Regions from separate parts of the Streptomyces sp. NBC_00691 genome, predicted to be linked through region 2. Evidence: riboswitches for the same ligand, from Rfam matches in the RefSeq annotation. Region 2 holds a riboswitch; the other holds the start of a gene.

Region 1 (10,264 bases), 2.9 Mb from region 2:
TGGGCGCACGGGTTGCGGAGTCCGGTGATCTCCACGACGGCCTCCGCGCCGAGGTGCAGACGGGTACCGGTGGGCAGGCCGAGGAGGTCGATCCCCCGTGTGGTGACGTTCTCGCCGAGGTCGCCGGGAGCGACCTCGAAGCCGGCGTCGGCGACGTCGTCGAAGAGCTCCGCGTGGATGAGGTGGACCTGACGCAGGTTCGGCTGTGTCGGGTCCTGGGCGACGCGCGACCTGTGCTTGACGGTCACGCCCGCATGGACGTCGCCCTCCACGCCGAGCCCGGCGAGGAGGGTGATGCCCTCGCGGTTGGGCTTGGTGAACGTGTACGTGCCGTTGCTGCTGACCGTGATGACCGTGCCGTCGCTCATGGCGAGGAGTTCCCCTTCTCCGCTTTCCGACGGCCGGAGCACCGACCACCGCACCGATGATCACATCGGGTGTGACCGACTGCGACCCTACTCGGCCCACTCGGACCGCAGCGGCGCGCCCACGTCGTGGAGATGGCCGAGTGCCTGGCGGTACGACTCCACGAAACCGGTCTCCGTGTACGGGACGCCCAGGGCGGCGCAGTGCGCGCGTACGGCGGGCTGGGCGAGACGCAGGTTCGGGCGCGGCATGCTCGGGAAGAGGTGGTGCTCGACCTGGTAGTTGAGACCGCCGAGGAACCAGTCGGTCAGAGCGCTGCCCCGGATGTTGCGCGAGGTGAGCACCTGGCGCCGGAGATGCCCCCAGCTGTCGCCGTCCGCGTGCTCGTCGGGCCGCTCCATGCCCTTGTGGTTGGGAGCGAAGGCCATGCCCAGGTGGACGCCGAGGAGCATCTGGTGGACGAGGGCGAAGACGAGCGCCTGGGCGGGGGTGAGGAGGGTGAGCAGCAGGGCGGTGTAGCCGCCGAAGTGGGCCAGGAGCAGCGCGCCTTCGACGAGCCGCTCGCGGCGGGAACGGCAGGGGCCGTCCTCGGCGAGCAGGGCCTGGACGCCGTACACCTTGAGCGCGATGCCCTCCAGGGTCGTCAGCGGGAAGAACAGCCAGGCCTGGTGGCGGGTGAGGAATCCGCGCAGCCCCGTGCGGCCGGCCGTCTGATGCTCGGCGAAGACGAGGATGTCGGCCGCGACGTCCGGGTCCTTGTCGAGGTGGTTGGGGTGGGCGTGGTGACGGTTGTGCTTGTCGTTCCACCACTCGCGGCTCATGCCGAGGAGGAGGTTGGCGTGGACGAGCTGGAGGATCCGGCTGACCTTGCGGTTCGCGGTGATCTGGGTGTGGCCCGCGTCGTGGCCGACGAACGCCGCCCGGGCGGAGAACAGCGCCAGGGGTACGGCGAGGAGGAGCGCCCACCAGGAGGGGCCGATCAGGGCGAGACCGGTCACCACGGCGGCGACGCCGAGGAGGTTGACGGCGATTCCGCGGGCGTACCAGCCGGGGCGGTGATCGAGGAGGCCCTGCGACCTGACCGTCCGCAGGAGCGGGGTGAACTCGCTGCCGCCCTTGGCACGGGCGGGCGCCGCGGCGGGTGCGGCGGCGGCCGGGGGCAGGACGGTGGCCTGGGACATGGCGGGCTCCGGTTTCTGTCGGTCGTGACGGGGCGGCGGCGCGTGGGGCGGTGACGGCGTCCGTGACGGCGTCAGCCTCGGTGTCCGGACGGTGTCGGCGTCTGCGTCCGTTGCGGCGCTGGGGGCGGTGGCGGTGGTGTCGCCGGCGGCGCAGGGGGCGGTGGCGTCCGCGTCGGTTGCGGCGCAGGGGGCGGTGGCGGTGGCGGCGGTTGCGGCGCAGGGGGCGGTGGCGGTGGCGGCGCTTACGACCGTGCCGGTGACGGTCCTTGGCGCCTACCGAGAACGTACGGATCCGTGATCATCCGGGCCATGGCGTCACCACCCCTCCCCGATCGGGGGTGCGCCGGGGGCACGGGGTGGGGTTCGCCCCACCCCGTGGCGACTGTGGCCTGGATCACGCGCGGCAAGTACCTTGTCGACCCGGTGCGGTGAGGTACCCTCGGCCGCTCGGACGTCAGGTAGTCAAATTTGAGGAATGCATTGTCGCTGTCGCACGGACCCGATGATTCCGCCCGCGAACCCGCTCAGCCGTCCCCTCCGGTATCCGCCCAGGAGCCCTTCCGGGACGCCTCCCGGAACCCCTCGCTCGAACTCACCCGCCACGCCGCCGTCTTCCTCCCCGCCGATCCGCCCCGCGCGGGCCTGATCGCCTTCTGGTCCGCGGACGGCGACGTGCTGCCGGGCCCCGAAGACCTCGCGACCGGCACCCGGCCGGACACTTGGACCGACAGCGACACCGCCGTCGTGAGCTGGAGCGGCTGCGCCCGTGTCGACGGCGCCGACATCACGGTGGTGGACGAGGAGACCCTCCGGCCGGTGACGGTCCCCGCGCGTGTCCTGTCCGTACGCGATGCCCTGCCGCTGCTCGCGCATGCCCGCTTCTCCGACACCGCGGCACCCGCCAGCGCCTTCTGGGGCGCCGCCTCGCTCCTCGCTCTCGACCTGGTCTCCCGCGGCCTGCTGCTGCCCGGCCTCACCCCCGGCGGCGTCGACGCGTGGCGGGCCGGTCCGCTGGGGCCGGGCGAGCTCGCCGGGTTGCGGACGCTCGCCGCGTCGATGCCTCCCGAGGCCCACGCCGTACCGCTCACGTCGGACGAGCCGCCGCTCCTTCCCGAACCGGAGGCCCTGCTGCGCGCGTTCACCGACGCCGTCGCGGACACGCTTCCCCGTACCCCGGCCGCTCCGCTCGCCGCCGGTGGTTCGGCCTTCGCCGCCGACGCGCCGCAGTCGATTCCCGGGCAGCGGGCGTGGGCCGCCGATGTGGCGGCGGTGTACGACGCGGGCGTCCGGCTGTCACTCAGGCTCGAACTGCCGGGCTTCACCGCCGAGTCGGAGAAGGCTCCCGACTTCCGGGCGGTTCTGCAGCTGCACGACGTCGCCGACCCGAACCTCGTCGCGGACGCGGCGGAGGTGTGGGCGGGCTCCGGCCGGACGGCGGCGGCGTTCGGTCCCCGGGCCCGGATGGACGCCCTGCTCGCCCTCCGGCGCGCCGCACGGGCCTGGCCCCCGCTGGCGCCGCTCCTGACGGCGGCCGTGCCGGACACCGTCGAACTCGCCGACGAGGAGGTCGCGGAGCTGCTCGGTACGGCGGGCCCGGCCCTGGCGGCCGCGGGCGTTCAGGTGCACTGGCCGCGTGAACTCGCCGACCGGCTGACCGCGAGTGCGGTGATCGGACCGGTGGGCGATCCACCGCCGGAGGGACAGCACACCGCCGGGGGCGCGGGTGCCGTCGACGGGTCCTGGTCCGGTACGGAAGGACTCCGGTCCGGCGCCGAGGAAACCGGCGTGGCGGCGTTCGGATCCGGCGACGGGGCGGAGGAGGCACGGCCCTCCTCGACCCTCCCTTCCTTCCTCTCCGCCGACGCCCTGCTCGGCTTCAACTGGCGCTTCGCCGTCGGCGATCAGGAGCTGACCCGCGCTGAGCTCGACCGGCTCGCCGAGGCCGGACGGCCCCTGGTCCGCCTGCGTGACCGCTGGGTGCTGGTCGACCCCGCCGAGGTGCACCGGGCACGGTCGCGGCAGGACCGCACGATGACTCCGGTCGACGCCCTCTCGGCTGTCCTCACCGGCACCACCGAGATCGACGGCCGGCCCGTGGAGGTCGCGGCGACCGGCTGGCTGGAACGCCTGCGGGAACGGCTCGCCGAGCCCGAGGGCGACCGGCCGCAGCTCTCCCAGCCCCCGGCGCTCGCCGCGACCCTGCGCGACTACCAGCTGCGCGGGCTGGACTGGCTGCACCGGATGACCTCGCTCGGCCTCGGCGGCTGTCTCGCCGACGACATGGGCCTCGGCAAGACCATCACGGTCATCGCCCTGCATCTGCACCGCCAGGCCGACCCGTCCTCCTCCGGCCCCACCCTCGTCGTCTGTCCCACCTCCCTCATGGGCAACTGGCAGCGGGAGATCGAGAAGTTCGCGCCCGGAACGCCGGTGCGCCGCTTCCACGGCGCCACCCGCGGTCTGGAGGACCTCGCCGACGGTGGGTTCGTCCTCACCACGTACGGCACCATGCGGCTCGACGCCGGGCGACTCGCCGAGCAGAGCTGGGGTCTCGTGGTCGCGGACGAGGCTCAGCATGTCAAGAACCCCTACTCGGCGACGGCCAGGCAACTGCGGACCATCGGCGCCCGCGCGCGCGTGGCGCTGTCCGGGACGCCCGTCGAGAACAACCTCTCCGAGCTGTGGGCGATCCTCGACTGGACCACGCCGGGGCTGCTCGGCACCCTGGGTGCCTTCAGGACCCGGTTCGCGGCCGCCGTGGAGGGCGGGCGCGACCAGGCCGCCGCGGCGCGACTCGCCGCGCTGGTCCGCCCGTTCCTGCTGCGCCGCCGCAAGTCGGACCCCGGCATCGCGCCCGAGCTGCCGCCGAAGACGGAGACCGACCGGGCCGTCTCCCTGACACCGGAGCAGGCCGGTCTCTACGAGGCGGTGGTACGGGAGACCCTGGCGGCGATCGCCGAGGCCGACGGCATGGCGCGGCGCGGCCTGGTCGTCAAGCTGCTGACCGGGCTCAAGCAGATCTGCAACCACCCCGCCCAGTACCTCAAGGAGGAGCGCCCGAGGATCGAGGGCCGCTCGGGCAAGCTGGAGCTGCTCGACGAACTCCTCGACACGATCCTCGCCGAGGGCGCGTGCACCCTCGTCTTCACCCAGTACGTCGGGATGGCCAGGCTCCTGGAGACCCACCTCGCGGCGCGGGGCGTGCGGACGCAGTTCCTGCACGGAGGGACGCCGGTCGCCGAGCGCGAGGCGATGGTCGCCCGTTTCCAGAACGGAGAGGTCCCGGTCTTCCTGCTCTCCCTCAAGGCCGCCGGTACGGGGCTCAACCTCACCCGTGCCGAGCACGTCGTGCACTACGACCGGTGGTGGAACCCGGCCGTCGAGGCCCAGGCCACCGACCGGGCGTACCGGATCGGACAGGACCGCCCGGTGCAGGTGCACCGGCTGATCGCCGAGGGGACGATCGAGGACCGGATCGCCACCATGCTCGACCGCAAGCGGGAGCTGGCGGACACCGTTCTCGGGACCGGCGGGGACACCCCGCCGGAGCTGACCGAACTGACCGATGCCGAGCTGGCGGAGCTCGTACGACTGCGGGGTGACGCACGATGAGCGGGTACGGACACGAGGCCGACGAGCGGACGTTCGCGGCGCTGCCGCCCGCGCGGGGCGCGGCCTTCGCCAGGACCTGGTGGGGTCTGGCATGGCTGAAGGCCCTGGAGGACACCGCGCTCGACGGCCAGCAGCTCAAGGCGGGACGACGGCACGCGCGCGCGGGAGCCGTGGGCGCCGTGTCGGTACGGCCCGGCCGCATCACGGCGGTGGTGAAGGACCGCGACGGCACGGCGTACCGCAGCGACGTCCTGGTGCGGGAGTTCGCGGAGGAGGAGTGGGAGCGGCTTCTGGACCTCGCCGTCGACAGCGCGGGTCATATCGCCGCCCTCCTCGACCGCGAGATGCCGCCGCACCTCGTCGAGGACGCGGCGGCTGCCGGGCTCGATCTGCTGCCGGGGATCGGTGATCTCGAACCGGAGTGCGGCTGCGAGGCGTGGGACCACTGCCCGCACTCGTCGGCGCTCTGCTACCAGGTGGCCCGGCTGCTCGACGAGGATCCCTTCGTCCTGCTCCTGATGCGGGGGCGCGGCGAGCGCACCATCGTGGACCAGCTGCAGGCGCGCAGCGCCTCGCGTGCCGCGACCGGCGGGCGGGTCACGGACGACACGCCGGGCGCGGAGGCGGCCGAGGGTCCCGGAGGGATGCCGGGCGTGTCGGCCGAGGAGGCCTACGCGGCGGGGTTCCTCGTGCCACCGCTTCCCGCACCTCCGGTCGCCGCGGAGGCGCCGGGCCGGTCGCTGTCCCTGGACACGGAGACGGAACCGGAGCCCGGGGTCGACCCGGCGGCTCTGGAGTTCCTCGCCTCGGACGCGGCGGGCCGCGCCCACCGGATGCTGGTCGAGGCGCTCGCGGCCGGAGCGGCGGCCGAGGTGAAGCCGCTCGGTGGCACGTCGGTCCACGACGGGGCCGCGGTGTCCGCGACGCCGACGGCTCGGACGGCGGCGGTGGTTCGGACGGCGCCGGCGGACAGGGCGGCAGCGGCGGTTCGGACCGTGCCGGCTGCTCCGCTGACGGTCGCTCAGGACGCGGCGCGGCTCGCGGCGGGCTCCCCCCTGCCCTGGATCGCGGCGCGGCTCGCCACCGGCTCGGGTCGGACGCGGGCGGAGATGGACCTCGCCACGCGCGCGTGGGGGTTCGGAGGCGCCGCCGCCCTCGCCGTACTGGAGGAGGAGTGGACGCCGGACGCCGAGGCGCTCGTGTGGGCGGGGACCCGGCTCACGGAAGCCTGGGAGGACGACGATCGCCCGGCCCTGCGACGCTCCGGTGGCGCGCGGTGGACGGTGGTGGGCGCGGAGGCGCAGCTGCGGCTCGGCGAGGACGGGCGCTGGTGGCCGTATCTGAAGGCGGGTGGCCGCTGGTCCCCCGCCGGACCGCCTGACCGGGATCCGGCGACGGCTCTGGCCACGGCCTTCGCCGCCGGGCCTATGTGAGCGGGCGGCTGAGGGCGCCGTCACCCCTGGTGGTGACGGCCAGACTGCACGCGACGACGTCCGAGCCGAGGAGGTAGCTCGTCCGGTACGGGTACTGGACGAAGGTCGTCCAGCGCGTCCCGAGCGGCTGCCGCGCGGCCTTGCGGCGCAGGGGTTCGCGGCAGAGCAGAGCGGCCGCCTCGCGGATCGCGGTGTCCGTGGCGTGAAGGCCGGTCAGGCGGAGCCGGGCGACGAGTTCGGCGTGGTGCGGCGTGTCGCAGCTGCGCCGGAGTGCGGTGCCCGGCGCGCCGCGGTCGATGTCGAAGCAGTCTCCGACGCGCAGAGCCTCGAAGGAGACGGGGCGGGACGATCCGCCGCCACCCGTCGCGGGGCGGTTCGGCCGGGTGGTGGCGGTGGTGCCGCCGGTCCGTGGGGGCGTGGCGGACGGGCCCTTCCCGGGGGCGACGGTCCGGTGCGGGGACGCGGTACGGGTCGGCGTGGCGTCCGGGGTCGTGTCGGCCGAAGGCGTGTCGGCGGTACGGCCGCCGGCCGCTTCCGGGGCGCCCGAGCTCGCGGGGGCGCGTCCTCCAGCGCTCGGCGGTGTGGCCTCGTTGCGGCGTTCGCCGTCACCGGAGATGACAGGGGACGGCGCGCCGATCCGGTCGCCGCCGGGGCGCTCGGCCGTGGAGAGGTTCTGCTCGTTCCCGCCCCGCGCGGCGACGAACGCGCCCGCCACGAGCCCGGCGACGAGCAGCGGGACGAGCGGCACGCCGAACCGGCGGGCGCCGCGGGCGGCAGGCCCTGGCCTGGGCGCGCCGAGCCGGACGATGCGGGGCGACCACCCGGAGTCGGAACCGGAATGGGAACCGCCACCGGAACCGAAGCCAGGCCGCTCGGCCGGTACGGAGCGGCTCAGCGGGCTCGCACCGGAGACGTCACGCGGCCCGGGCTCACCGAGCGAGCCGGACGGACCGGACGGACCGGACGGACCGGAGACGTCGGACGGGCCGGGGACGGAGGACGGGACGAGTGGGCCTGAGGCGGCGGAAGACGGAAGGAGCGGTCCGGACGGGTCGAGCGGGACGGCCTCCGCATCGATCGCCTCGGCGGTCACATCCGACACGCCGGACATATTCGATGTTTCGAACGATCCGGGCTCACGGGGCGAGTCGCGCTCGCCCGGTCGGCGGTCGGGCGGCGGGGTGGCGGTGGACGGGTGGGGCACAAGGTCAAGGTTCGCCGGTCGGCGGCTCCGCAGCCACCTTTTTAGGGGTCCGGGAAGCGGCCTGTACAGAAACGTGACCATCGTCGGCCGCGATCCCGCCTGCCGCTCCGTCCGCCACCCCGTCACGAACCGGCCCTACAGGCCGAGCTGGCGCTCGGCGCCCTCGACGGTCTGGGCGAGGAGCACGGCGATGGTCATGGGGCCGACGCCGCCGGGAACGGGCGTGATGAGGGAGGCGCGCTCGGCGGCCGACGCGAAGTCGACGTCGCCGACGTTGCCCGGGTTGTAGCCGGCGTCGATGACGACGGCGCCCGGCTTGATGTCCGCGCCCTTGATGAAGTTCGGCTTGCCCACCGCGGCCACGAGGATGTCGGCCTCGCGGACCACGGAGGAGAGGTCCTCGGTGCGGGAGTGGCAGTAGGTGACGGTGGCGTCGCGGCCGAGGAGCAGCAGTCCGGCCGGCTTGCCGAGGATCGCGCTGCGGCCGACGACGACCGCGCGCTTGCCGCGGGGTTCCACGTCGTACGCGTCGAGGAGGCGCATGATGCCGCCGGGCGTGCAGGAGACGAAGCCGGGCAGGCCGAAGCCCATGGCCGCGAAGGAGGCCATGGTGACGCCGTCGACGTCCTTCTCCGGGGCGATCGCCTCGAAGGCGGCGCGCTCGTCGATGTGAGGGCCGACGGGGTGCTGGAGGAGGATGCCGTGGACCTCGGGGTCCTCGGAGAGGGCGGTGATCGCGGCGACGAGTTCCTCGGTCGTCGTGGCGGCGGGCAGCTCGACGTGCTTGGAGCGGATTCCGGCCTTCGCGCAGCGGTTCTGCTTCATCTTCACGTAGGTCACCGAGGCCGGGTCGGCGCCGACCAGTACGGTCGCGAGACACGGCGTGACACCGGTACGGCGGGTGATCTCGGCGGCGCGGGCAGCGGTCTCCTCGACCGTACGGCGGGCGAGGGCCGTGCCGTCCATGAGGATGGCGGTGCTGGTGGACATGGCAACTCCTGGGCGTCGTCTCTGACAGGTGATTCGCCCAGGCGCACGGCATCGGTACGGGCGCGCCGGTCGCGCACGCCCCCGCCCGGGCCGCTCCCCGGTGGTGATCCACCTCAAGCGCCAGTCACGGCCCGAGCCCTACTGTACGTGAGCGGCCGGGGACCGGTCCCGGACAGGGGGGCGGATCGGGTGCCCGGACGCTTGTCGACGGCGCCCGCGCGCATCACGATGAGCCCGACGGGCCGGGACGACCTCGACGAGGAGGCCGAGTTGAGCGACGCGTGGGTGACCGGACGGGGGATAAGGGCGGACGAGGCGTCCCGCGGCGGAGGTGGGACGAGGCCGACACCCGAGATCCCTGCCGGGGCCGCCGACTCCGGGCAGGTCCGGCCGCTGGTCGCCGCGTCGTGGCGGCGCTCCGCACGCGCGCACGTGAGCCCCGACGGGGCGGCCCGGGTGGAGCTGGACGAGGACGAGCTCGCCGACTTCCGGGACGGCCATCCACTGGCGGCGGCGATGCCGGTGATCCGGGAACTGATGGGGGCGTACGCGACCGACGGGGAGCATCTCCTCGCGGTGTGCGACGCCGCCGGGCGGATGCTGTGGGTCGAGGGCCACCCGGCTACGCTGCGCAAGGCGCGGGGGATGAACTTCGTGGCCGGGGCCCGCTGGTCGGAGGCGGCGGCCGGGACGAACGCACCCGGCACGGCCCTCGCGGTCGACCGGCCGGTCCAGGTGGTCGCCGCCGAACACTTCCGGCACCCGGTGCGGTCCTGGACCTGCGCCGCCGCCCCCGTTCACGACCCGCACAGCGGGCGGGTGCTCGGCGCGATCGACATCACGGGCGGGAGGCGGCTCGCGCATCCGCACAGCCTCGGGTTCGTCCAGGCGGTGGCGCGGGCGGCGGAGTCGCAGCTCGCGCTGCTCGGGCCCGCGCGGGAGACGGGCAGGGCGAGCCTCGCCGCGCTCGGCCGCGACGAGGCGCTGTGGTCGCTCGGCGGCCGACGGTTCCGACCGAGCCGTCGGCACAGCGAGATCCTGGTCCTGCTCGCGCACCGACCGGAGGGGATCGGCGGCGACGAGCTCCTCACCCTTCTCTACGAGGACGAGTCCGTGACTCCGGTGACGTTGCGGGCGGAGCTGTCACGGCTCCGGGCACTGCTGGGGCCGGATGTGCTGCGGTCGCGCCCGTACCGGCTGGCGGGTGGGGTGGACGCGGACTTCGCGGCGGTGGACCGGCGGCTCGCCTCGGGGGCCGTCGCCGCGGCGGCCGGGGAGTACGCGGGCCCGCTGCTTCCGGCCTCGCTCGCCCCCGGGGTCGTACGGCTGCGGGAGCGGCTCGCGGGCCGGCTGCGGGCGGCGCTGGTGGACCGGGGCGATCCCGGGCTGCTCGCGGACTGGGCGTACAGCGGCTGGGGCGAGGACGACCTGGTGGTCTGGCGGGCGCTGTGCGCGGCGGTTCCGGCGGCCCAGCTCCC
Region 2 (10,264 bases):
GAGCCCGGGCCCCGCCGCCGCCCGCACCTCCGCCAGCCACGCGGCGTGCGCCCGCGGGTCCTTGAGCCGGCCGTCCGGCCCGGTGTCCTCCAGGTTCACGCCGACGGCCCCCGACTCCCGTACACGTTCGACCAGTTCGGCCGCCGGTAGCCCGTAGCCGCCCTCCAGGTCCGCCGTCACGGGCACGGAGACGGCCCGGACGATCCGGGTCACGGCGGCGAACATCTCCGCCGCGGGGGTCGCCCCGTCCTCGTACCCGAGGGCGGCGGCGATCCCGGCGCTCGGCGTCGCGAGCGCCGGGAACCCGGCCGCCTCGAAGGCGCGGGCGCTCACCGCGTCCCACGGGCCCGGCAGCACCAGCGGATCGCCGGCCGCCCGGTCCCGGTGGAGCTCACGCAGGACCCGGGCCGCCGGGCCGCCGGTCCCGCTCCCGGGCGTGCCCCCGTTCGTGCTCACGCGCTGCGCGGGGTGTAGTGGCCGGGCGTCATCCGGGTGGAGACGGCGATCCGGTTCCACGCGTTGATGACGACGATCGCGCTGATGACGCGGGCGAGTTCGGTCTCGTCGAGGTGCTTCGCGGCGCGGGCGTACACCTCGTCGGGGACGTAGCCGTCGGTGAGGACGGTGACGGACTCCGTCAGCGCGAGGGCGGCGAGCTCCCGCTCCGTGTAGAAGTGCCTGGACTCCTCCCAGGCGGAGAGCTGCACGATCCGCTCGACGGTCTCGCCCTCGGCCAGCGCGTCCTTGGAGTGCATGTCGATGCAGAAGGCGCAGTGGTTGATCTGCGAGGCCCGGATCTTGATCAGGTGGTAGAGGGTCGGGTCGATGTCCTTCGCCGCAGCCGTCTCCAGCCGGAGCATCGCCCGGTAGAACTCGGGCACGCGCTCGGCGAGGGGGAGGCGCGGGGCGTGCTCGTGGGCGTACTCGGCCGGCGCCGTGGCGTCGTCGGTGTCGAGGGGGCTGATGGTGTTCGTGTGCATGGTCATGTCTTCACCGTACGAGCCAGGTGGCTCAGGGGTATGGTCCATTCGTATGGCGAACGAGTGGGCCACTTTCGGGGCCGATCTCCATCTGGAACTGCGCGGTCCGCGGCTGCGGGCCGGACTCATGGACGCGCTCCGCGAGGCGGTGCGCAGCGGGCGTCTGGAGGCGGGCACCCGGCTGCCGTCCTCCCGGTCGCTCGCCGCGGACCTCGGCATGGCCCGCAACACCGTCGCCGACGCCTACGCCGAACTCGTCGCCGAGGGCTGGCTCACGGCCCGGCAGGGCTCCGGCACCCGGGTCGCCCGCCGCACCGAACCCCGTCGCGCCGAACCGCGCCGCGCCGAACCCCGTCGCGCCGAACCCCGCCGTCCGGAGCCCCGCCCCGGGGCGAGGCCCGCGGCCGCTCCGCCCGCGCGTGCCCTGCCACGGCCCTCCGCGCCCGCGCACAACCTGAAGGCCGGCACCCCCGACCTGGCGTCCTTCCCGCGCGCCGAGTGGCTCAAGGCGTACCGGCGGGCGCTCACCGCCGCCCCCAACGAGGCCTTCGGGTACGGCGATCCGCGCGGCCGTATCGAACTCCGCACCGTCCTCGCCGAGTACCTGGCCCGGGCGCGGGGCGTGTACGCCCGGCCCGAACGGATCGTCGTCTGCGCGGGCTTCGTGCACGGGCTGATGCTGATCGGGCAGGTGCTGCGGAGCCGGGGCGTCCGGGACGTCGCGATCGAGTCGTACGGGCTGGGTCTCCACGCGGGTCTCCTCACCGGCGCGGGCCTCGGCACCCCGGTCCTGCCCTTCGACGAACGCGGCACCCGGGTCGAGGAGTCGGGCCCCCTCGGCTCGGCCGGGGCCGTCCTGATGACGGCCGCCCACCAGTTCCCGCTGGGCGGCGCCCTGCCCCCGGACCGGCGTGCGGAGGTCGTCGACTGGGCGCGTGCCTCGGGCGGTTTCGTCCTGGAGGACGACTACGACGGGGAGTTCCGGTACGACCGCCAGCCGGTGGGCGCCCTCCAGGGCCTCGACCCCGAGCGGGTCGTCTACCTCGGCACCGCGAGCAAGTCCCTCGCCCCGGGGCTGCGGCTCGCGTGGATGGTGCTCCCGGAGAGCCTGGTCGGCGAGGTGGTGGCGGCGAAGGGGGTCGTGGACTGGGTGTCCAGCGCGCCGGACCAGCTGGCGTTCGCGGAGTTCCTGGGCTCGGGGGCGTACGACCGGCACGTACGGGCGATGCGGCTGCGCTACCGGCGGCGCCGCGACCAGCTGGTCGCGGCGGTGGCGGCGCACTCGCCGGAGACGAGGGTCAGCGGGATCGCGGCCGGTCTCCACGCCGTCCTTGCCCTGCCGCCCGGCACGGAGCAGGACGTGCTGCGGGCCGCCGCCTGGAACGGCCTCGCGGTCCAGGGCGTCGACCAGTTCCGCCGCCCGGGGGTGCCGGCGACCCTGGACGGTCTCGTCGTCGGCTACGCGACCCCTCCGGACAGCGCCTGGCAGAGCGCCCTCCGGACCCTCTGCCGGGTGCTGCCCCAGGCGCCGGGAGGCGGCTGAGCGGTGCCGAGTCCGGCGAGGGGCGCCCCGGCCCCGGTCCCGGGCCGTCCGCGCCCGGCCCGGGGCCGGGGCGTGGCTAGAGGTCCTTCCGCCCCGGGCCGTGGCCGCCCGCGCCGGGTCCCGGGGGGCCGCCCGGTCCCGCGCCCGGTCCCGCCGCCGCCCCCGCCGCCTCCACCGTTCGCCCGTTCGCGTCCACCTCCGGAGGTTCGCCGAAGCGGGCCAGGGTCAGGGAGCCCGCCACCGCGATCGCGAAACCGGTGACCGCGAGCCAGCCGAGGCCCTCCCGTGTGGTGTCGCCGAGCCAGGCCACCCCGATGATCGCGGGGCCGACCGTCTCGCCGAGCACCGCGCCCGCCGTCGCCGTGGTCACCGAGCCGCGCTGGAGCGCCGAGGTCAGCAGCACGAACGCGGCCCCGCCGCCCACCAGGAGCGCGTACCAGACCGGATCGGCGAAGTCGATGCCGTCGATCAGCCGGACCGCCACCTCGACCACCCCGAAGCCGAAGCCCGCCCCGAGGCCGAGGACGAGGGCGCGGGGCTTCGCGGGCAGCCGCCCGCCCACGACACCGAGCAGCAGCACTCCGAAGGCGCTCACGAGCAGGGCCCAGGGCAGCCAGTCGGGGCCGTCCTCGTGTCCCTCCTTCCCGGAGGCGAGGGCCAGCAGCGCGAGGCCGGCGCAGACCACGCCCACCGCCGTCCACTCCACCCGGCTGAGCCGCACCCGCAGCACCCGGGAGGCGATGACCGCCGTGACCGCCAGGCTCGCGGCGAGGGCCGCGCCCACGACGTAGATGGGCAGGGTCCGCAGGGCCACGATCTGCAGCACGAAGCCGAGGCCGTCCATGCAGAGACCGGCGATGTACCGCCACTGCCGCAGCACCCGCCACATCAGCGCGATGTCGACCCCGCCACCGGTCCCCGGTGACGTGGCACGGGCCCCCATCGCCTGGAGAACCGAGGCCGCACCGAAGCAGACGGACGAGGCGAGCGCACAAATCATCCCGAGTAGCACGAAATGACTCTAGGTGCTGCGGCTGGAATTGACCGGCCTACACTGTGCGGTCGCGACTGCGAAGGGGAGGGCCAGGGACATGCGGAGGCTGAGGTCGAGCACGGTCGTGCTCGGCGGGATGGGTGTGCTCGCGGCGACGATCACGGCGTGCGGATCCGACCCGGACAAGCGGTGCGTGGACCCGGTGACCCGGGAGGCGCTGCCCAGCTACGAGTGCGAGAGCGGCGGCGGCAGCGACGACGACGACAACGGCGGCACCACCCACCGGGGCTCGTACTACTACGGCGGCTCCCTGCGTGACAACCGCGTGAGCGGCGGCAGCTTCGACATGAAGGCCGTCGACACCGGCGGCTTCGGCTGTTCCGGTTCCGGCGGCGGCTGAGAGAGGTCCGGCACATGCGACGGCACACCATCGAGCCCCGTCCGGGCTGGCAGGAGACGGTGGAGGAGCAGGGGCTCGTCTACCCGCTGACCCGTTACCCGGACGATTCGCTGCGTCCGTACTGGGACGAGAGCGCGTACTACTCCTTCAGCCTGCCCGAGGTCGAGGCGCTCGAGGAGGTCGTCGAGGAGCTCCACGCGATGTGTCTCGCGGCGGCCGCGCACATCGTCGAGCGGGACCGGTTCGCCGAGCTGGGGATGACCGATCCGAAGCTCGCCTCCCTGGTCGCCGAGTCCTGGCGGCGGCGCGCCGAGCTTCCGTCCCTCTACGGGCGGTTCGATCTGCGCTACGACGGCACCGGCCCGGCCAAGATGCTGGAGTACAACGCCGACACCCCCACCTCGCTCGTGGAGGCCGCGAGCCCGCAGTGGTTCTGGATGGAGGAACGGTTCCCCGGCGCCGATCAGTGGAACTCCCTCCACGAACGGCTCGTCGACGCATGGCGGAAGCAGGCCCGCCTGCTTCCTCCCGGCCCCCTCCACTTCGTGCACTCGGACGGCGACGAGCTCGGCGAGGACCTGATGACGGTCGCGTATCTGCGCGAGACCGCTCAGCAGGCCGGGCTGGAGACCGAGGCCCTCTCCGTCGAGCGCATCGGCTGGGACCGGCTCTCGCGCCGCTTCGTGGACGACCGGCTCCGGTTCATCCGCAGCTGCTTCAAGCTCTACCCGTGGGAGTGGCTGACCACCGACCGCTTCGGCCGGCACGTCCTGGACACCCTCGACAACGGCGGCGGCACCGGGACCACCTGCTGGATCGAGCCCGCCTGGAAGATGCTGCTCTCCAACAAGGCGCTCCTGGCGATCCTGTGGGAGCTCTACCCCGGCCACCCCAACCTGCTGCCCGCCTACCTCGACGGACCACGGGAACTCGCCACGAACGGCGGCTGGGTCGCCAAGCCGCTGCTCGGCCGCGAGGGCGCGGGCGTCACCCTGCACGAGGCCGGCACGGAGCCGTTCGTGCGGGACGGAGAGCCCTGCTGCTACCAGGAACTGGCCCCGCTGCCCGACTTCGACGGCAACCGGGTGGTGCTCGGCGCGTGGGTCGTCGAGGACGAGGCGGCGGGACTCGGCATCCGGGAGTCGGCGGGCCTCGTCACCGACGAGTACGCCCGCTTCCTCCCGCACGTGATCCTGTAGGGCGCGAGCGGCGCTACTCCGGGACGTAGTCCCGCAGCGGAGCCGGCCGCAGGCCCGCGGCCTCGGCCGCCGCCAGGGCCCGCGTCAGATCCTGCTCCAGGGTCTCGTTGAAGTGCAGCAGGATGATGTCGCCGGCCTTGAGCGACGGCGTCGGCGGCGTCCACTGGCCCCAGGTGGTGAGGTCGTACGTCCAGGTCACGAGGGCCTTCGCCCCGCAGGCGCGGGCCGCGGTCCGGGTGGTCGCGTCGTACACGCCGTACGGCGGGCGGAGCAGCCGCGGGCCGTCGCCGAACTGCGCGAGGTGCTGGTCGCGCGCCCCGCAGAACTCCGCCTTCTGGCCGGCGGCGTCGAGGGTGGTCAGGTCCGGGTGGTCGACCGTGTGGTTCTCGACGCGGGAGGGCCCCTGGTTCAGCAGGGTGTGGAAGTAGCCGGAGTCGTACGAGTAGGCCCGGGGCAGCAGGAAGAGCGAGGCGGGCACCCGCCGGTCGAGCAGCAGTCTCGCCGCGGCGGGGTCGTGGAACCAGCCGTCGTCGATGGTGACGAAGACGACCGGGTCGGTGGTCTCGATGTGCGAGACCACCGGGACGGGCTCGGGCCAGGCCGCCCTCGGTGCGGCGTGCGCGGGTCCGGTGACCGCGCCGAGGAGCGCGAGGGGGACGAGGGCGGCGAGCGCGGCACGCACGGCGTGACGCAGGCGGAGTCTCGGCATGGCGGCATCATTGGCCTAGACCAACTGCCCTGTCAATGGTCCGAGTTGCCCCGCACCGGCCCGCGTTCTCCGTCCCCTCAAGCGGACCTCGTCACTCCTCCGACAGGACACCCCTCAGCTGCTCCAGACCCCAGTCCAGGTCCTCCTTGGAGATGACCAGCGGCGGCGCGATCCGGATCGTCGAACCGTGGGTGTCCTTCACCAGGACACCCCGCTCCATCAGCTTCTCCGAGATCTCCCGGCCCGTACCGTGCGACGGCGCGATGTCCACCCCGGCCCACAGCCCGCGGCCGCGCACCGCCTCCACCGCCCCGCCGCCCACGAGCAGCCCCAGTTCCGCGTGCAGGTGCTCGCCCAGCTCCGCCGCCCGCTCCTGGTACTCGCCCGTCCGCAGCATCGCGATCACCTCCAGGGCCACCGCGCAGGCCAGCGGATTCCCGCCGAACGTCGAGCCGTGCTCACCGGGCCGGAACACCCCGAGCACCTCCCGGTCGGCGACCACCGCCGACACCGGCACCACCCCGCCGCCCAGCGCCTTCCCCAGGATGTACACGTCCGGCACCACGCCCTCGTGCTCGCACGCGAACGTCCGGCCCGTCCGGCCCAGACCCGACTGGATCTCATCCGCCATGAACAGCACGTTCCGCCGGCGGGTCAGCTCCCGCACCCCCGCCAGATAGCCCGCCGGCGGGACCAGGACACCCGCCTCGCCCTGGATCGGTTCGAGCAGCACCGCCACCGTGTTCTCGGTGACCGCCGTCTCCATCGCCGTCAGGTCCCCGTAGGGCACGATCTCGAACCCCGGCGTGTACGGACCGAAGTGGTCCCGCGCCTCGTGGTCCGTGGAGAAGCTGACGATCGTCGTCGTCCTGCCGTGGAAGTTGTTCGCCGCCACCACGATCTTGGCGTGCCCGTCCGGCACGCCCTTCACCTCGTACCCCCACTTCCGGGCGGTCTTGACGGCCGTCTCGACCGCCTCCGCGCCGGTGTTCATCGGCAGCACCGCCTCCTTCCCGCACAGCTCGGCGAGCCGGGTGCAGAACTCGGCGAACCGGTCGTGGTGGAAGGCGCGCGAGGTCAGCGTCACCCGCTCCAGCTGTGCCTTCGCCGCGTCGATCAGACGCCGGTTGCCGTGGCCGAAGTTGAGCGCCGAGTAACCGGCGAGCATGTCGAGATAGCGGCGCCCCTCGACATCGGTCATCCAGGCGCCGTCCGCCGAAGCGACGACGACCGGCAGGGGGTGGTAGTTGTGAGCGCTGTGCGCCTCCGCCGAAGCGATCGCGTCTTGTGTGCTCGACACGGGATCTCCGTTCGTCCTGCGGGCTCGGGGGATGACCCCGACGAGGGGGTGTGGCCCCTGTTTCTATCGTCGCTCGGATGCCGGACCGGGAAACCTCGCGCGCGGCGCGCCCGCTACTCTGAAAACACGCACGGCGACTGGCGAACGGGGAAGCGACCCCGGGGGAGCCGTGCGCGGCAGACCACACGAGACGCCGCCCGCCTGGGCGTCACGGGACCGAAGTCCCGCGTGGCGCCGCGCCTCTCACGCAGTGCCCCGGGACCCGCCGACGCCCGGAGGACATCACCATGACCACGTCGCAGCACCCGTCCACGCACCCCGCGCTCGCCGCCGCCGACCCCGAGCTCGCCGCCCTCGTCGGCGCCGAGGAACGTCTCCAGGCCGATACCCTGCGCCTCATCCCCAGCGAGAACTACGTCTCCGCCGCCGTCCTCGAAGCCTCCGGCACCGTCCTCCAGAACAAGTACAGCGAGGGCTACCCCGGCCGCCGTTACTACGAGGGCCAGCAGAACATCGACCAGGTCGAGACCCTCGCCGTCGAGCGAGCCAAGGCCGTCTTCGGCGTCGACCACGCCAACGTCCAGCCCTACTCCGGCTCCCCGGCCAACCTCGCCGTCTACCTGGCCTTCGCCGAGCCCGGCGACACCGTCATGGGCATGGCCCTGCCCATGGGCGGCCACCTCACCCACGGCTGGGGCGTCTCCGCCACCGGCAAGTGGTTCCGCGGCGTCCAGTACGGCGTCCGCCAGGACACGGGCCTCATCGACTTCGACGAGGTCCGCGAACTCGCCCTCAAGGAACGCCCCAAGGTGATCTTCTGCGGAGGCACCGCGCTGCCCCGCACGATCGACTTCGCCGCCTTCGGCGAGATCGCCCGTGAGGCCGGCGCCGTGCTCGTCGCCGACGTCGCCCACATCGCCGGCCTGATCGCGGGCGGCGCCCACCCGTCCCCGGTCCCGCACGTGGACGTCATCTCCACGACCACCCACAAGACCCTGCGCGGTCCGCGCGGCGCCATGCTGATGTCCCGCGAGGAGCACGCCAAGGCCCTGGACAAGGCCGTCTTCCCCGGCCTCCAGGGCGGCCCCCACAACCAGACCACCGCCGCCATCGCCGTCGCCCTCCGCGAGGCCTCCCTGCCCTCCTTCCGCGACTACGCCCACGCCGTCGTCGCCAACGCCAAGGCCCTCGCCGAGGCACTCCTCGCCCGCGGTTTCGACCTCGTCTCCGGCGGCACCGACAACCACCTGATCCTGATGGACCTCACCCCCAAGCAGGTCCCGGGCAAGATCGCGGCGAAGGCCCTCGACCGGGCGGGCATCGTCGTCAACTACAACACCGTCCCCTACGACCCCCGGAAGCCGTTCGACCCCTCGGGCATCCGCATCGGCACCCCTTCCCTCACCTCGCGCGGCCTCACCACCGCGCACATGGACCAGGTCGCCGACTGGATCGACCGCGGTGTCGCCGCCGCCGGCACCGGCGACGAGCAGTCCCTCGCCGCCGTCCGCGCGGAGGTCGCCGACCTCCTGGCCGCCTTCCCGGCCCCGGGCCTCCCGGTCTGACCCCCTGGGCGGTGCCCGGGCGGCCTCCCCAGAGGCGTCCGCCCGGCCCGCCCCGCCGCTCAGCCGCCGACCGACTCGGCCGTCCGCCGGGCCTCCTCGCGGTCCGGTATCCCTTCGAGGCGGAAGGTGAGCGCGCCCCCGTTCCTCGTCCAGAGGAGCGTGGGGCCCGCCGTAGGGACCTCATGGGTCCAGGCCGAACCCGTCCCGTCCGTCATCGGGAACGTCAGCAGGTGCGGGGCCGCGAACCAGTAGCCCTGCGCGCCGTCCGGCAGATCGACCCACTCCGGCTGCGTCCGCACCTGCTTGGCGAACCCGATGTCCAGCCGGGCCGGGAACTCGTCCAGCCGCACGGTGCGCTCCCCCTCGCGCCAGCACAGACTGATCACCGCCCGGCCCCGCTCGGCCGACCCCGTCACCGCCATGGCGTCCGGCGCGCCGAGCGCGCCGGGTATCAGCGGCTCGAAGCCCGCGAGCCGCCCGGCCTCCGCCGGCGGCACCGGCTCCGGACACCCCGGCACCGGGCCCCCTGGCGGGACGTGCCGCCCGTCCGGGTCGTACCGCACGGCCACCCCGCCGAAGCCGAACCACTCCGCCACCGCCGCCCGCACCGGCGGAGTGAGCACCAGCACGATCAGCACCCCGGTCAGAGCGGCCACCAGCGCCCGCCACCGCGCCCGCGCCCACCCCCGTACCGACGCCCACCAGCGGCGCGGGGCCGACCGCGGCTCCGGCTCCGGGGTCGGCGCCCGCTCGGCGAGGAGCTGGGCGTGCACCCGCTCGGCCATCGACTCCCCGTCCACGTCCGGCACCCGCAGCCGCCGTCCCAGCTCCCTCAGCTCGTCCGGCAGACCCTCGTCAGCCACGCCCCTCACCTCCCTCCGGTCCTTCCGTCAGGCTCTCCCCGAGCGCCAGCCCCAGCTTCCTCAGCGCCCGGCTCAGCCGGGACTTCACCGTCCCCCTCGGCCAGCCGAGCGCCTGGGCCGTCTCCGCCTCGTCCAGTTCGAGCAGATAGCGGTGGATCACCACCTGCCGGTGGTCCTCGCCCAGGGCGTCGAGCGCGTCGAGGAGCCGTCTGCTCCGCTCCCGCTCCACCGCCGCGACCGCCGGGTCGGCCGACTCCGGTATCCGCGGCTCACCCCCGAGCATGTCCGCCTCCCGGCCGGCGACGGCCCGCTGCCGACCCGCCGACCGCACTGTGTTCCTGGTCTCATTGACGACGATCCGCAGCAGCCACGGCCGGAACGCCGAGCCTTCCTCGAAACGCCCGAGCGAGCGGTACGCCTTGAAGAAGGCCTGCTGCACCACGTCCTCGGCCTCCGTGCCCGCGCCGCACGCCACCGCGGCTCTCAGCGCGACCGCCGTGTGCGCGCGGACCAGCGCCGCGTACGCCTCCGGCTCCCCGGCGCGGACCCGTGCGATCACCGCGGCCTCGTCGTCGACCAGGCCCCCCTCCCGCGTCCTCACACTCTTGATACACCGGCAGGCCGGGATCGGTTCCCACACCTGAGAGAATGATGTGCATGGCCTCTGACGTTCCCCGCGTGCTCTCCGGAATCCAGCCCACGGCAGGCTCG

Evidence for each region. A riboswitch is a leader RNA that binds a small molecule or an ion and turns the genes downstream of it on or off. The one in region 2 is predicted to bind ZMP and ZTP.
Region 1: it holds a riboswitch for ZMP and ZTP, as region 2 does, so the genes downstream of both, OG392_RS35135 (bifunctional 5,10-methylenetetrahydrofolate dehydrogenase/5,10-methenyltetrahydrofolate cyclohydrolase) here and glyA (serine hydroxymethyltransferase) in region 2, are expected to answer to the same signal.

The regions. Positions count from the first base shown of each region.
Region 1 is NZ_CP109007.1:7,864,152-7,874,415, reverse strand. Features, by position in the region: gene OG392_RS35160 (MOSC domain-containing protein) at 1-368, opposite strand, end outside; gene OG392_RS35155 (fatty acid desaturase family protein) at 456-1,547, opposite strand; gene OG392_RS35150 (DEAD/DEAH box helicase) at 2,028-5,159, shown strand; gene OG392_RS35145 (SWIM zinc finger family protein) at 5,156-6,592, shown strand; gene OG392_RS35140 (hypothetical protein) at 6,585-7,694, opposite strand; gene OG392_RS35135 (bifunctional 5,10-methylenetetrahydrofolate dehydrogenase/5,10-methenyltetrahydrofolate cyclohydrolase) at 7,932-8,786, opposite strand; ZMP/ZTP riboswitch at 8,815-8,924, opposite strand; gene OG392_RS35130 (GAF domain-containing protein) at 9,057-10,264, shown strand, end outside.
Region 2 is NZ_CP109007.1:4,941,574-4,951,837, forward strand. Features, by position in the region: gene OG392_RS22415 (isocitrate lyase/PEP mutase family protein) at 1-456, opposite strand, end outside; gene OG392_RS22420 (carboxymuconolactone decarboxylase family protein) at 453-986, opposite strand; gene pdxR (MocR-like pyridoxine biosynthesis transcription factor PdxR) at 1,033-2,523, shown strand; gene OG392_RS22430 (hypothetical protein) at 2,600-3,523, opposite strand; gene OG392_RS22435 (hypothetical protein) at 3,615-3,917, shown strand; gene OG392_RS22440 (glutathionylspermidine synthase family protein) at 3,932-5,116, shown strand; gene OG392_RS22445 (polysaccharide deacetylase family protein) at 5,130-5,825, opposite strand; gene rocD (ornithine--oxo-acid transaminase) at 5,917-7,125, opposite strand; ZMP/ZTP riboswitch at 7,249-7,339, shown strand; gene glyA (serine hydroxymethyltransferase) at 7,413-8,690, shown strand; gene OG392_RS22460 (hypothetical protein) at 8,750-9,553, opposite strand; gene OG392_RS22465 (RNA polymerase sigma factor) at 9,546-10,154, opposite strand; gene trpS (tryptophan--tRNA ligase) at 10,211-10,264, shown strand, end outside.